DNA from 3 places in the Methylomonas sp. LWB genome. Region 1 is predicted to be linked to each of the others. Evidence: riboswitches for the same ligand, from Rfam matches in the RefSeq annotation. Region 1 holds a riboswitch; each other region holds the start of a gene.
What was found. Region 1 has a riboswitch for cyclic di-GMP ahead of BJL95_RS04885 (esterase-like activity of phytase family protein). Riboswitches for the same ligand answer to the same signal wherever they lie in the genome.
Positions count from the first base shown of each region.

Region 2: it holds a riboswitch for cyclic di-GMP, as region 1 does, so the genes downstream of both, BJL95_RS02320 (hypothetical protein) here and BJL95_RS04885 (esterase-like activity of phytase family protein) in region 1, are expected to answer to the same signal.
Region 3: it holds a riboswitch for cyclic di-GMP, as region 1 does, so the genes downstream of both, BJL95_RS17860 (PEP-CTERM sorting domain-containing protein) here and BJL95_RS04885 (esterase-like activity of phytase family protein) in region 1, are expected to answer to the same signal.

Region 1 is NZ_MKMC01000009.1:84,615-89,310, forward strand. It holds gene BJL95_RS04875 (hypothetical protein) at 908-1,381, opposite strand; gene BJL95_RS04880 (hypothetical protein) at 1,744-2,388, shown strand; cyclic di-GMP riboswitch class I at 2,997-3,075, shown strand; gene BJL95_RS04885 (esterase-like activity of phytase family protein) at 3,113-4,591, shown strand.
Region 2 is NZ_MKMC01000005.1:25,904-30,599, reverse strand. It holds gene BJL95_RS02330 (non-ribosomal peptide synthetase) at 1-1,091, shown strand, start outside; gene BJL95_RS02325 (ABC transporter permease) at 1,093-2,100, shown strand; cyclic di-GMP riboswitch class I at 2,533-2,609, shown strand; gene BJL95_RS02320 (hypothetical protein) at 2,710-3,480, shown strand; gene BJL95_RS02315 (VPLPA-CTERM sorting domain-containing protein) at 3,616-4,401, shown strand; gene BJL95_RS02310 (hypothetical protein) at 4,430-4,696, shown strand, end outside.
Region 3 is NZ_MKMC01000045.1:361,405-366,100, forward strand. It holds gene BJL95_RS17850 (hypothetical protein) at 1-524, opposite strand, end outside; gene BJL95_RS17855 (VPLPA-CTERM sorting domain-containing protein) at 521-1,285, opposite strand; gene BJL95_RS17860 (PEP-CTERM sorting domain-containing protein) at 1,394-2,212, opposite strand; cyclic di-GMP riboswitch class I at 2,315-2,391, opposite strand; gene BJL95_RS17865 (MlaD family protein) at 2,912-3,904, opposite strand; gene BJL95_RS17870 (ABC transporter ATP-binding protein) at 3,901-4,692, opposite strand; gene BJL95_RS17875 (ABC transporter permease) at 4,695-4,696, opposite strand, start outside.

The DNA of each region.
Region 1 (4,696 bases):
ATAAGTGATGTATCCAGTTACTGTTCTTGAAGCCAAGATACTATCAAATTATTTCAGCATTAGGTCTTTTTGTATGCCCCGGAGTTACGGATTCTCTAGACGACTGTGCTTTCTTGATTGATCTCTTAATATTGAGTTAGTCCTGGCGTGGAGTTGCGAACAAGAGGGGGCTTGTTCTGATTGGTTGCTGATCAGTTTGATCTTGAACAAAATAGACTTAAAGTATCGAAAGGCCGCATCAATAGGCGATTCCTGTTGTGCCATGGAAGGCTCGGACGCTTATCAGTTTGGCATGATACCCGTTTGGACAGGCAAGAGGTTCGCTTTAACACGAAAGCGTCGGCGCTCAACACTCAAGCATTTCTTCCTGACAGCCGACGATCTCTGATGAATGTCGAGCACTCTGTTTTTGGAAGTCAGGCTTCTTGTTTTAACAGACGGCATTGATTGTTGGATAGTCAGGCGTTTAATTTGAACACTGGACGATCTTTGTTTGACAGCGGGGCTTCCGTGATCGCGACGCGTGCCCCACTGCTTGTTGGCGGGCGTTGTATGTTGTTAGTGAATTGACGGCTGTTTATCCGAGGACGACCGATGTTGATCGCGGAACGTTGGATGTTCATAGGAGAATTCTCTGTGTTGATCGGCCGGTCGGGAATGTTCAGCGTAAGCGCCTGCTTGCTGCTAACGGATGTCGGCCTGTTCGAATGGCGTCGTTGATTGTTGCCGCTAAAGCGTTGGGTCTTATGATTCGAGCGTTTGGGGTTTTGCTTTGAAAGCCTTTTGGCAAAGTACGGACGCGCCGGAGCCGGAATGCTCTTGACCGCGGCAAAGTTACCTTCGCTAAGCAGGTTGGCTTTGCCGGAGCATTGCGCCCGGCAAGGCCGTTAAGCAAGCGTGTTAATCGCTACTTGGGATTGTTGTCGGAAGACGAGCCTGGCGTCTTGCGGGCAAAGCGTTTGCCCAAACTATCCAGATGCTCATCCAGGGAGCCGTCCTTGCCGGCTAGTTTGGCGGACTGATAGACAACTAGCGTTTGGGTATAGGCGTCGCTGCCCGCCGCTAAAAAAGTATCTTTCATTTTTTTCATCAGTTGTCTCATAGCCATCATCAGGGGTTCCAGATTTCTGACCATTTCGACATCGGCGCGGTATTCGTCCAGATCGAAGATACGCGGCAGAATACCTGTGTTTTGCGTGGCCAATGCCAGGCCTTGATCGACGAAGGCTCGGCTCTTGCCGCCCATTTTAGGCAGCCCCTTTCTATCTTCTATCGATAAGTCGATTAAAAACGGTAGCTGGGCCTGTATGTCTCCTATCAGTTTTAATACGGCTTCTTGTTGGTCTGGGAGTAGTTCTCCTTTAATCAATTCGCTGGACATCATAACCTCCGAGTTTAGAAAGAATTTGGCGTTTGCCGTTTTGAAATGAGCCTAGGGAAATAGTGGGCGTTAGATGTTTTGGACAGAAAACGCCGCGAAACAATGCTGGGCGTTGTTCAAAAATGACGAATTCCGTGGACTCGACACGGAGTATAGCGGAGGAGGTGCTAATGTCGTGGCAAACGCGAAAAGCAATTCGACATGGTCTGGGTCGGCCGGCCGCGATTGGGTTGCGCGGATCGCAGGTAGGTGGGTTCGGCCTGTAATACGTGGCTTACCTGAATGTACTTTGGTCTAATGTTGCTTGCTTTACCGACTCCGTAAACTGTGACGCAAGTTTAATCATTCAGGAGTTAAATCTCATGCAAGTCGTAAAATCACTTCTGCTGGCCGGCTTTGTCGTACTATCCACATCCAGCGTATCGACGGTCCAAGCGAGTACCGTTTTAACGCCGGCCTCGGCAACCGTGATCAACCAGTCGGTTGCGGATAGTTCGTTTCAGGACGTTTACAGCTTTGCGATCGACAACGCCTATAGCGCCTACAACTTGTCCGGCGCCTTGAGCTTTCAATCTATTCAAACCGTGGTCAGCTTGACTAGCGATTTTGCGTCGCCGTTGGTGACCAGTACCACTGGCATCGCCAGCGCTAGCGTCGAGTTGCTGGATTCGTCCGCTGCTCTCGTTGCGACCGGTTCGTTGAGTTCTTTCTCGAGCGCGTCCGCGCCGACTTTGGTTTCTTTGCCGATCCCCGGTTTCCCGTCGTTTTATCAAGCATTGTTGACGACGTTCAATACCATTACGTTGAACAACGTCCCAGTAATCGGCGCGGGCAATTACTTCTTGAAAGTGCAAGGGTTGGCCTCTAATGGCGGTACGTATGCCGGTAGCTTGAGCGTGTCGCCCATCGTGCCCGCCGCTGTACCGTTGCCGGGCGCCGCGTGGGCGTTCCTGACCGGTTTGTTGGGCGTATTGGGTGTGCAACGCCGCCGTTTGATGAAAGCCTAGGCTTACGCATTGCTCGCCTCAAAAAGCCGGCGGTAATGCCGGCTTTTTTATGTGCGGCATATTGTCGCTGGTTCACGGATTGAGCTGCGACGTAAGCGTCCCGCCGCCAAAAACCAAGCCGCGCAAATCGAATGTGGTCTCGATGTAATCGAGCTTGCAGGCCTACCAAACCAACCTTCGGCAAATGGAGGGGGCATCCGATCATCAAACCCCGGTTGGCGGTCGGCAAAATGACTTTCAAGTCGCCGGAAACCCTCCGCAACCGATGGCTGAACGCCGAAACCTCGATTCCAATGAGGCTATCAACCTAAAAAGAGCAGTTTGGCGATGAAAAATTCCGTTCGTCCTGAGTTTGTCGAAGGGCGCGCGGGATTTTTCATTCACCCGTTTGGCAAGTGTATTGCGAGCCGTCCATGCTTCGACGTTGCTCAGCACGAACGGCCCGCAATACACACCAACTGCCCTTTTTAGGATCAAACCAATCTCCCGTCAATCGAATACGCCTCGATTTCACCGAGGCCGCCAGAACCGATCGGCGACGAATCAAAGGTAGAGGCGGATGTTGGCTTGTTGTCATCGCTTTGCAATATGTAATTATCAAAATAGCTCGATGTTAAAGCCAAACCCATCGCGAGATGGGGACGGAAAACCACGGGTCCGTTTTGTCGCGATAGCCGAGTTGCCATGCTGAGCAACTCTCACTAAGACACTAACGGAGACCCCGATGTTAACGAAGTCATTATTAGCCGCCGCCATCGCGGCCGCCGCTTTTTCCACCGCCGCCAGTGCGTCGATCGCTTCCGGCGACCTGATCGCCATCGGCAGCCTGTCCGGCAGCGGTGCGGGCCTGAACGCCGATTTATCGGGCTTGACCGGCACCCTGGAAAACGGGGTTGCCGCGAATTATTTGGGCGGCATAGGCTCCGGATTGGCTTATGCCGGCGGCAATATTTTCATCGCCACGCCGGATCGCGGCCCGAATGCGGTCGCGTACAACAGCGGTTTGGACGATACCGTTTCGTACATTTCCAGATTTCAAACCTTGAGTTTGGACTTGAGCGCCAACCATTCCGGCACCGGCTTGGCATACAATTTGTCGCCTAAATTGGTATCGACCACATTGCTGTCCAGTGCCACCGCTTTGAATTATGGCGCAGGCATCGGCAAGCAAATCGACGGTGTCACGCCGGTCGGCAATGGCGCGCCGGCTCTGAACGCGGCGAATAACACCTACTATTTCACCGGCAGATCGGATAACTTCGGTTCCGCCAATCCATTGACCGGCATTCCCGATGCTTCTTCCGCCAACGCCAGCAACGCCCGCTTCGATCCGGAAGGCGTTCGCGTTTCCAACGACGGCAAAAGCGTGTTTATTTCCGATGAATACGGTCCTTATGTTTATCAATTCGACCGCGCGACCGGCCAACGCATTCGCGTCTTCAACCTGCCGGCCAATTTGGATGTGGCGAAATTGAGTCCGGTTGGCAAAACCGAAGAAAGCAACACCAGCGGCCGCGTCGATAACAAAGGCATGGAAGGTCTAGCATTGACCCCGGACGGCAAAACCTTGGTCGGCATCATGCAGGCTCCTTTGTTGCAGGACGGCAAAAAGTCCGGCATCGACCGCATCGTGACCATCGACATCGCCACCGGCGCAACCCATGAATATGCCTATCAATTGACAACGGGTTCCGGCGTCAGCGAAATCGTTGCGATCAACGACCACGAGTTTTTGGTGGACGAGCGCGACGGTAGCGGCCTGGGCAATGGCGACAGCGCGGCGGTCAAGCAATTGTTTAAAATCGACCTTAGCGGGGCTACCGACATTTCCGCATTTTCAGGTAGTACCGCCGCTTTACAAGCCACTGCGGTGCCGAAGACGCTGTTCTTGGATGTCGTGAAATCCCTGAATGCCAACGGTATCAGCAGCGACAAGATTCCGGCCAAACTCGAAGGCGTGTCCTTCGGTAGGGACATTACCGATGGCGGCGTGCTGTATCACACCTTGTTCGTCGCCAACGACAACGACTTTTTGCCTAACGTTGCCGGCACCAACCAGTTTTATGTGTTTGCGTTCGCCGATTCCGAGCTTAACTATCAGGCTCAGCAATTCTCAGCCGTGCCGGTACCCGGAGCGGTTTGGTTGTTCGGTAGCGCGTTGATGGGCTTTGTAGGTCGTTCGGTGCGTAAAAACCGCTGCTGATATCAATTATTAACCCGGTATTTAAATACCCGTTGGCTTTGATTTTATCAGAGGGCGTGCCTTCATCTAGGGTTTGGACAGGTTCAGGATGAACGGTCAAGGCCG
Region 2 (4,696 bases), on a different contig from region 1:
TGGTGATTGCCGACGGCAGTAAAGGTTGGTTGGCGGCCAACGAGTGGGACGATTATTACCAAACCGTCAACGTCATCAAGGCCAAGGGCGAGCACTTCACGGTGGTCAAGCAGCCATTTTGCGCGGCTTGGTTGCGCGAACTGAGTCCGGAGCCGGCGGCTTCGCCGTCAACGCTAGCCGCGCCGCCGCTTGCCGAGTCTGGCGCGACCGCTAGCCTGCTGAGCGTTAGGGGGCTGGAGAAGCATTACGGAAAAGTCACGGCGGTCGCCGGCGTCAGCTTTGAATTGCAAGCCGGGACGTGTTTCGGCTTGCTGGGTCCGAACGGCGCCGGCAAGACCTCCACGCTGGAAATGATGGAGGGCATACTCAAGCCCAGCAAAGGCAAGATCTTGTTTCGCGGCGAGCCTATCGACCGGCGTTATAGCCAACATATCGGCATTCAGTTTCAGCATACGGCCTTGCCGGACACCCTGACGGTCAAGGAATCCCTGCAACTGTTTCAAAAGCTGTATCCGCGCGGTTTGCCGCTGGAAGAGATTATCGAAGCCTGTGCCTTGCAAGACTATATCAATCGCGATTCCCGCAAATTGTCCGGCGGTCAGCGGCAACGCTTGTTGCTGGGCATCGCCTTGATCAACGATCCCGACATTTTATTTCTGGACGAACCGACCACCGGTCTGGACCCGCAATCGCGCCACAACTTCTGGAGCTTGATTCGGGAGATTAAAACGCGCGGCAAGACCATTGTGCTGACCACGCATTACATGGAGGAAGCCGAGCAGCTTTGCGACGAAATCGCCATCATGGATCAAGGCAGGATTATCGTCCAGGATACGCCACAGAATCTATTGCAGGAGCATTTTGACGGCGTGCTGATCCGTTTGCCTAGGGTCAGCGGTCTGGCGGAGATGCCGGGTTTGCCGTTCGCGGTAACCGCCGGCGACGAAACGGTGGAGTTCGTCACCGCCAATGTGGAAGCGGCGATCGCCCAATTGACGCGCTTGCATGTCTCGCTGGAAGGCTTGACGGTCGCCACGCCGAATCTGGAAAACCTGTTTCTTAAATTAACCGGCCACTCATTGAGAAGTTGAGATGAAGCATTTTTTGGCATTGCTAAAAGCCCGCAATATCGAATTGATCCGCGACAAAGCCACCTGGATCTGGAATTTCGTGTTTCCGGTGATTTTGATCGTCGGCATAGCGGCGATATTCGACGATCAGGACGGCGCGCTGTTTAAAGTGGGCGTGACCGGCGAGGCTAATTCGCAGATTACCGCGTTTAAGACCACCCAATATCTGCAATTCATCGACTACCCGGAACTGGATAAGGCGTTAGCCAAACTGCAGCATCATCAACTGGATATGGTGGTGCAAGGGGGGGCGGAAAACGGCTATTGGATAAACGACAGTTCCGGGCAGGGCTATCTGCTGGAAAAAGTCCTGCTGGCTGGCGATCGAGCCGCCACCTGGAAAAAGCAAGTGGTTTCCGGGCGGCGGGTGCGCTACCTCGATTGGGTTTTGCCCGGCATTTTAGCCATCAACATCATGCACGGCAGTTTGTTCGGCGTCGGCTTTACCATCGTCAGGTATCGCAAAAGCGGCGTGCTTAAACGCTTGAAAGCCTCGCCGGTCAACGCTTTTGAGTTCCTGTCGGCACAAGTCGTCAGCCGGCTGGGGCTGTTGATGCTGGCGGTCGTGCTGCAATTTGTCGCGATGAACGTCTTGTTCGACTTTTTAGTGCAGGGGGCTTATGCCTTGTTGGCGCTGATAGCGGTACTCGGTTCGGTAACTTTGATCAGTCTCGGCTTATTGATGGCGAGCCGGACCGGTAGCGAGGAGTTGGCGTTGGGCATCCTGAATTTGCTGACCTTGCCGATGATACTGCTGTCCGGGGTCTGGTTTTCGCTGGAAGGCGCACCCGCGCTGTTGCAGAACCTGACGCTGATTTTCCCGCTAACCCACGTGCTGCAAGCCGCGCGCGCGGTGATGATCGACGGCGCCGGATTGGCCGAGATAGCGCCGGCATTGATTACCCTGTCGATGATGACGCTGTTGTTTTTAACGACCGCCGCGCTGCGGTTTAAATGGGTGGAAGATTGAGGGTCGGTCAATCCATGGAGGTCCGTGCGACTCACCGGGAGCTGGCGCATTCCGCCCGTTGATTCGACGCGGCTTAGGTTTCGAGATACGTGGAGTTGTCACAAATACCGGCAAATCGTTTGAATAGGTGATTTCACGCAGTTGCTGAGGCAAATCACGTGGTTTGGGTTTGTTTGGCCGTCGGTAAAAATGTTAGTCGTTGTAAAACAATGGCTTTTTTGTTGGCCTGGTCTTTGCTGTTAGATCAGCAACTCGGGAAATGACGATAGGTTTATGTCGGCGGGTTTGCGTTTCGCGGCGCTCTCTCTAAGCCAGTATCGTTGGGTTTCGAGCCTTGGCGGCTGCCGAATGACGGCATCTTGCGCCGTTCGGAAAAGCCGCCGGAAATCTAGGAAAACCTCGCTCAAGGATTCGGGCGATGCCGCACGGAAGCGGCAATTTCGCCACATCCGCCGCGAGGCGGAGCCGGAAAGCCACGGGTCTTGGAATAAGACGGCCGGGTTGCCTTCGAACTTTGGGCTCTGCAATGGGATGTGACGCGCTTCCATCCGTATCGGGACCTGGATTTTGCCCATTAAATCAATCTTAGATCGTTTTGTAAGGAAAACAATGAACCTATTAAACAAACACAGTTTGAAAGCGGCCTATGCCGGCGTTCTGGCAATCAGCGTATTCGGCGGCGGTCTGTTAACGGCAGGCGATGCCAACGCGGCCCTCGTTAGCGGCGTCGCGAATATGACCATCGACAATTCCGCATTTACCTCGGCCGTTGGCGGTTCCGAAGGTTGGTATATCGCCAATTTTTGGGACGAGACTTATAACGCAACGCCGATCGATCTGGACACGACCGGCGGTGTTGCTCTCAGTCAGACCGAGACCTTCAGCGTTTCGTTGCCGGTGAACGCCAATGGCACCACCATCAGCTACGGCGCGAGAAAGCAGGAGGCCACGACGATGGATGCCAGCAACACAGCGGCAGGCCAAATCGGCTTGAGCGGTGCATTTCGGATGGAACCCGCCGGTGGCGGCTCCTACCTGAACCCCGGTGATTTTTACCTGAAAAAAGCCAGTGGGACGTGGAATATCTTTACCTACAGCGCCGGTTTTAGTAGCCCCGCGCAAGATCCAGCCTTGTTCCGCTTGGTGAATGCCACCGAGTCGGTCAACGGTAATGGCGAATTATCGCTAAGCGGCGATTTGTATCTTTCCACTTTGGGTTACTCCTGGAATTTGCTGTTTAACGGCAGCACATCGGTCAAAGTGGGTACCTTCAATCTGGCGCCCGCCGCAGTGCCGCTGCCGGCCGGCGTGTGGTTGTTCGGGAGCGGATTGGTCGGCCTGTTAGGCGCCTCCAGAGGTAAATCGGGCTTATCCGCCTAAGCCTTACCAGACCGCTCACCCTTCCGTCGCAAAAGGCTGCGGGGCGCTTTGCTTTCCGTTAACGGTCGGGGGGTAGAGCCCGAACTTGGCCGGTAAGCGACTTATTAGAAACCCAATTTTTTTCAAGGAATACGCATGAAATTTCTATACCTGATCGTGCTGTCGTTAACCCTTGCCGCGACATCCGCGCACGGCGCTACCGTATCCGGCGGTTCGCTGATTATCAATATCGATCGAGACGCTTTCGAGAACGGTATCGATCTAGATAGGACCGCTGCGCCATCCATATACGTCGAGGAATACTACGACGCTTCGCTGGCCTCAAAAACCTTTGAAGAGTTGCGCGATTACAATACGCCCGTCGATCTGACCGATTACGCGGCGAACGAAATTCCGGCCACCGGATTGAAATTTACCGTCAATGGCGCGCATGTGGCTGACAACCCGTTAGGCCGGCACAATAGCGCCACTACCTTCACGTTCGACCCTAACGACATTACCGGCACTGCGTCGGGCTCTATCGGACTGGCCGGCGGCCTGCGTTATCGAGTGGATGTCGCGCCACCCACTAACCGGGTATTAATGGGCGACATGACGCTGACCTATAATCCCGCGGAAGCGCTAAAAACGCCGGAAAGTTCGGATTGGGTCATTTACAACACCCTCGGCTTTAAAGCGGTGGCTTTCGAGTTGTTTAACGTGGTTTCCGAGATCAACGGAAACGTGCTGTCTTTGAGCGGCGAGTTGGGTTACGGTTGGGGATTCGATCATCTTGGGGCCGGTCCGGCCCGCAATGCTAATGCGCGCATCGGTACCTTCAGCTTTCAAACCTCCGTGGTCCCGCTGCCGGCCGCCGTCTGGATGTTTATGACCGGCTTAATCGGCATGGGCGTGAGCGGTTTTCGCAACCGATCCGCTTGATCGGGATATCAGTTAACAGGAGGTTTCGATGACATGCCATCGCCTTGAAACATCAAAATACTTGACCGCGGTTTCGACGGTTTTCGCGCTGGTCGCCGGCGGATTCGTTACGCAGGCCGATGCCGCGTTGTTAAACGCGAATTCCGGAGGCACCTTCACGATGAATCTGGACCGCGATGCTTTAGCGCTCTCCAACTTCGGCTCGTTGACCCAGCCGGGATACTTTCTGGCGCAATATTTCGACACCATCGAGTCGGATTACACGACCCGCACCGATTCGTCGTTTTACTTCAAT
Region 3 (4,696 bases), on a different contig from region 1:
CCGCCGCTACGATCGACCGCTAGCTGTGCCTTATCGCCGCCTTCGCCATGAGCGTGGACCGGCGCCTCCCAACCGCGGCCACCGTCCAGCGATTTAATCACCTGAATGTCTTGAACAAAGGTGTAGGTCGGATCGAAATGCAGACTTTGGAAATAAAAATGGCCGAACGCGTCGACATCCAAGGTCGGATTGCTGCGTCCCTCGCCCGGCGTGATAGCGCCGCTAAAATGCCAACTCGCCCCGCCATCGGCCGAGTAGGCCCAACCGGCTTGACGAAACGACGACGCCACCGAGTCGAATTGCCGCCAAGCCGCGACAAGGTTGGTGGGATCGAGTGGATTGATCGCCAGCGCGGGCTCGTTAGCCGCGTCGCCGACAATATTATTGCCGTCCGAATCGACGTTGATTTGTATGCTGGCGTAGGCACCGAATCGGTGTGGCGCGTTCGCCGCGACCGCATTCGAGCCGGCCGCCGCGATCCACGCCGCGCTACTTAACCACGCCATCGCGGAAACGCGCGTCATAGATGGCGCCTCCGCATGCCAATGCGCGCCAAACCGCCCAAACCTGAAACAAATAGCCAAATCGAGGCCGGAACCGGTACCACCGAAGTATGCAAACTGATATTTCCGACGATAGCATCGCGGGTGCCGAACAAATGGTCATAGCCTTCGCCCAAACCCAGTTCGCCGCTCAAATCCAGCGAACCGTCGTGAATATCCAGCACGACATTGAACAAATTATAGGATTGGGAGCGAAACGACACATGATTGTACAAGGACCATGCGGAACGGCCGGATGCGCCATCCATATTGGCGGCGTCGTATTCCAGCGCGTAGTCGCCGGATAAAATGCGATTGAATTCTGATCCTGTATCGACCCGGAACCGAAACACGCCGGATAAACCAATGACGCCGGTAACGGTCGAGGCGAAATTGGCCGGATCGAATTCGATCGTGGTCGGTTTTGCGTGGCGCCCGGTCAGATTGGCGACATGCGTGCCGTTCACTGAAAACGTCAGGTTCTTAGCCGGAATTTCGGCGACGCCCGGCACGATATGATCTTCGAGAATTTGCGTGGCGGTGCGGCTATTCGCGGCCGGGGCGTCGAAAAATTCCTCCAAGTACATCGAAGGCGCGGCGGTCGCGTCAATCGCGATTGCGTCGGCGAGCGCGTCTCGATCGAGATTCACCACCATGGTACCGCCGGAAACCGTGGCGGCGGAAACAGGCGGCGATAACGCGGCCAGCAGTGCCGCGGCAACGAGCGCGCGCGACCCTATCATTTGAATATGCATAAATTTGCCAGAGGAAGTCATTTCCGTTGAGAGCCGATGCGCAAAATACCCGAACGACTTAGTCGTCCGGATATTCGGCCGGGTCAAGGTTGCCGGTTACGCGGCGATCGGTGCCGACTTGCGACGCCGCGATGCCAGCACGCCGAACAGACCGCTACCGAACAACCACGCGGCGGCCGGCAATGGAACGGCGGCGGGAACCGGCGAAATCAGACTGAAGGTGCCGGCCATGCCGGCGGAATTGGAACCGTCGCCACCGAATAAAAAGGCCGATGTGTTGGGCGACCACCAGAGCTCGCCGGTAAAGGCCAGGCTATCGCCGTCGGTGGTAATACTGATATTACGGGTGTCGAAGGTATTGGAAGCAAAACTGACGTTGTTGGTTAAGGTCCAACCGGTGTTGGTGCCGTTGTTTCGCGCGGCGATATAAGAGAATTTGTAGTCGCCGGACAGCAGCGTGCCGGTAAAGCTACCGCGCGTCATATACACGCCATCCAAACCGACCTGACCGCTCGCGGTCAAGCTGGAGGCGTTCAGCAGATGGTCTTGATCGGACGCCCAAGTCAACGTCGTCGCTTGATTACTGCGCCCGCTGCCGCCGATATAACCGGTCGGTATCCCGGTGCCCGCCAAACTGCTTGGATTCACGTCGTAACTTAATATGTTCGGCGCCGGATAGGTATTCGTCGGAGTCGCGACCATATCGTTCGCGGTCAAGGTGTCGGCCACCGCCTTATCGAAAAAATTGGCGACGTAGTAAGAGGTAATCGAACCTTCTCCCAAGTTCAAGCCGGCCAATAAGTCGTTTGGGTCGTTGAATGCGATATTGAACACACCGCCGTTCAAGGTACCGGCGTTGGCTAGATTGGTCGCCGCAAGCGCCGCCGCGGCAAACCAGGTTTTTCCTAACGTCATTTTTTTTGATCCATGAAATTGCATATTTAATTCCTATAGGCTTGAAAGATAGATTTTCGGTAGCCGATTCGAACGCTTCGAACCGACGCTTACTCTCGTTCGAGAGGCAACCCGGCTGTCTTGAACCAAGACCCAAGGCTTTCCGGCTCCGTCTTGCGGCGGATGTGGCAAATTTACCGTCGATACCGCACCTTAAACTCGGCTCGACTCTCGCGGCCTCTCCTGATCCGCTCTTGCCGGCACGCTGTCCAGATGCTGATTCCGAAAGTAATTTCCGGTGCGGCGAACAGACTCAAGCAGTTAGTGTGCCAGCCATACCTCGCTAAAACCGGGAAACGGTGACCGGCTGTCGGTGGCGCTATTGGAGTCCAGAACCGAGTCATCGCTGCTAAACTGGGGTACACAGAGAATCTGAACATCGTCGACTGCGGTCGACGGGGCGCATGAAAAGCAAACGGACAAACCCATTCGCCTATTTTTTGCTGAGTGATTTCACTCAATTAATCTCAACTATAGATAAGCTAAGTTATTGAAACAAAATTAAAATTAATATTCCTACCGCAAATGCCCAATGCACTTCGCGGCGTATAACATAATTTATTAAATTTAAGATTAATTGATGCCTAAAACCGGACTGACGCCGGAAAACATCGTTTCAGCGGGACCGGCGAAACGAGGGTGCCGCAAAGAGTGGGAAAGTTATTTGCCGTAAATCAAGGCTTGCGGCTGGCGTTCCAGCCCCTCGGCCAAGTCTTTGAGCGAACGCGAGGCGTTGCGCACTTCCAGCAAGGCCTGGTTCAACGGCGCATCGGCGTCGGCCAGCGTCTCGACCGCATTCAGCGTGTGCCGCGATTCCTGCAGAACCTGGGTCGCGGCGGTCAGGCTTTGTTCGGCGGCGCGCAACACCGGCAGCAATTCCCGGTTGAAATCCCGCAGCGTGGCGCGGGTGTCGGTTAGCGCGCCGTTGGCGTTGCTCAGCAAGGGTTCGGTTTGCCGGTTCAGCGTCGCCATCAACTTTTGGGTTTCCTGTAAGGACTTCGCCAAGGCGGTCATCGATTGCTTGGTGTTATCCGACTGCAACAGATTGCGGATTTCGGTCAAGGTATCGGACAGATTTTTCAGGGTTTCCTCGACCGGCAATTGCTTGGCCCGGTTGATGATTTCGTCGGCGGTGTTGCGGATTTCGTCGACCGTAGTCGGCACGCTGGGCAGTTCCGGCAAATTTTTATAATCCAGTTTGACCAGATTGATCGGCTTGTCGCTGTAGAAATTTAGATCGACATACAGCAAGCCGGTCAGCAAGCTCTGAGTCTCCAATCGCGCCTTCAAGCCGGCTTCTATCATCCGTTGCGCCGCTTCCTGTTGCTGCTTTTTGGTGTGGCCGTGGCTCTCTTCGCCCGAGGTGTTGCGCAGCAAGGCCGGGTCGATTTCAATGACCACCGGTTTGTAGATTCGGTCGGTGTCGGTTTCCATCACCAACGAAATCTCGCTAACGTTGCCGATCTGCACGCCCTGCAGCTTAACCGGCGCGCCGACGTTCAAGCCGTTCAAGGCCGAGTCGAAGAAGATCACGAAGCGATTTTTGTCCTTAAAATAATCGCCGCCGCCGAAAATCATCACGCCCATCGTCAACAAAGTCAGCGCACCGGTCAAAAACAAACCGATCGCCAATGGATTGGCTTGCTTGCTCACAGGCTACTCCGAATACGGCCACCGGCTTGCCGGGATACCGAGGCATCGCCGCGCGTCAGGAAACGCACGATATTGGGATCTTTGGATTCCGCCAACAATTGCTTGGGCGGACCGCCGGCAATCATCGTATGGGTTTCGGCATCGAGAAACACCGAATTGTTGCCGATCAGGAAAATACTATCCAAGTCGTGGGTCACCACGACAACGGTGGCCGACAAGGCCTGACTCAAACTAAGGATCAGGTCGTCGAGCAATTTGGCGGTAATCGGATCCAGGCCGGCCGACGGCTCGTCGAAAAACAAAATTTCCGGGTCCAGGGCCATGGCCCTAGCCAAACCGGCGCGTTTTTGCATGCCCCCGCTCAACTCGGACGGATAATAATCCTCGAAACCGGCCAAACCCACTAGTGCCAGCTTGTACGACACGATGTCGCGGACCTTCCGGGCCGGCAGGCTGGTCGCCTCGGTAATCGGCAGTGCCACGTTTTCGGCCAACGTCATCGAACTGAGCAAGGCGCCGCTCTGAAACAACACACCGGTGCGCTGCAGAATGCGCTGGCGACCGGCCGGATCGGCGGCCCACAAGGCTTGATCGCCGTAGAATACGTCGCCGGCGGCCGGCGCCTTCAGGCCTATCATGTGCCGCAATAGCGTGGTCTTGCCGCAGCCGTTGCCGCCCATCACGACAAACACGTCGCCGCGATTGATCGTGAAATTCAGGTTGCGCTGAATCACGAAATCGCCGTAGGTCATCGTCAAATCCTTGATCGTGATGCAAGCTTCGGCCATCGCT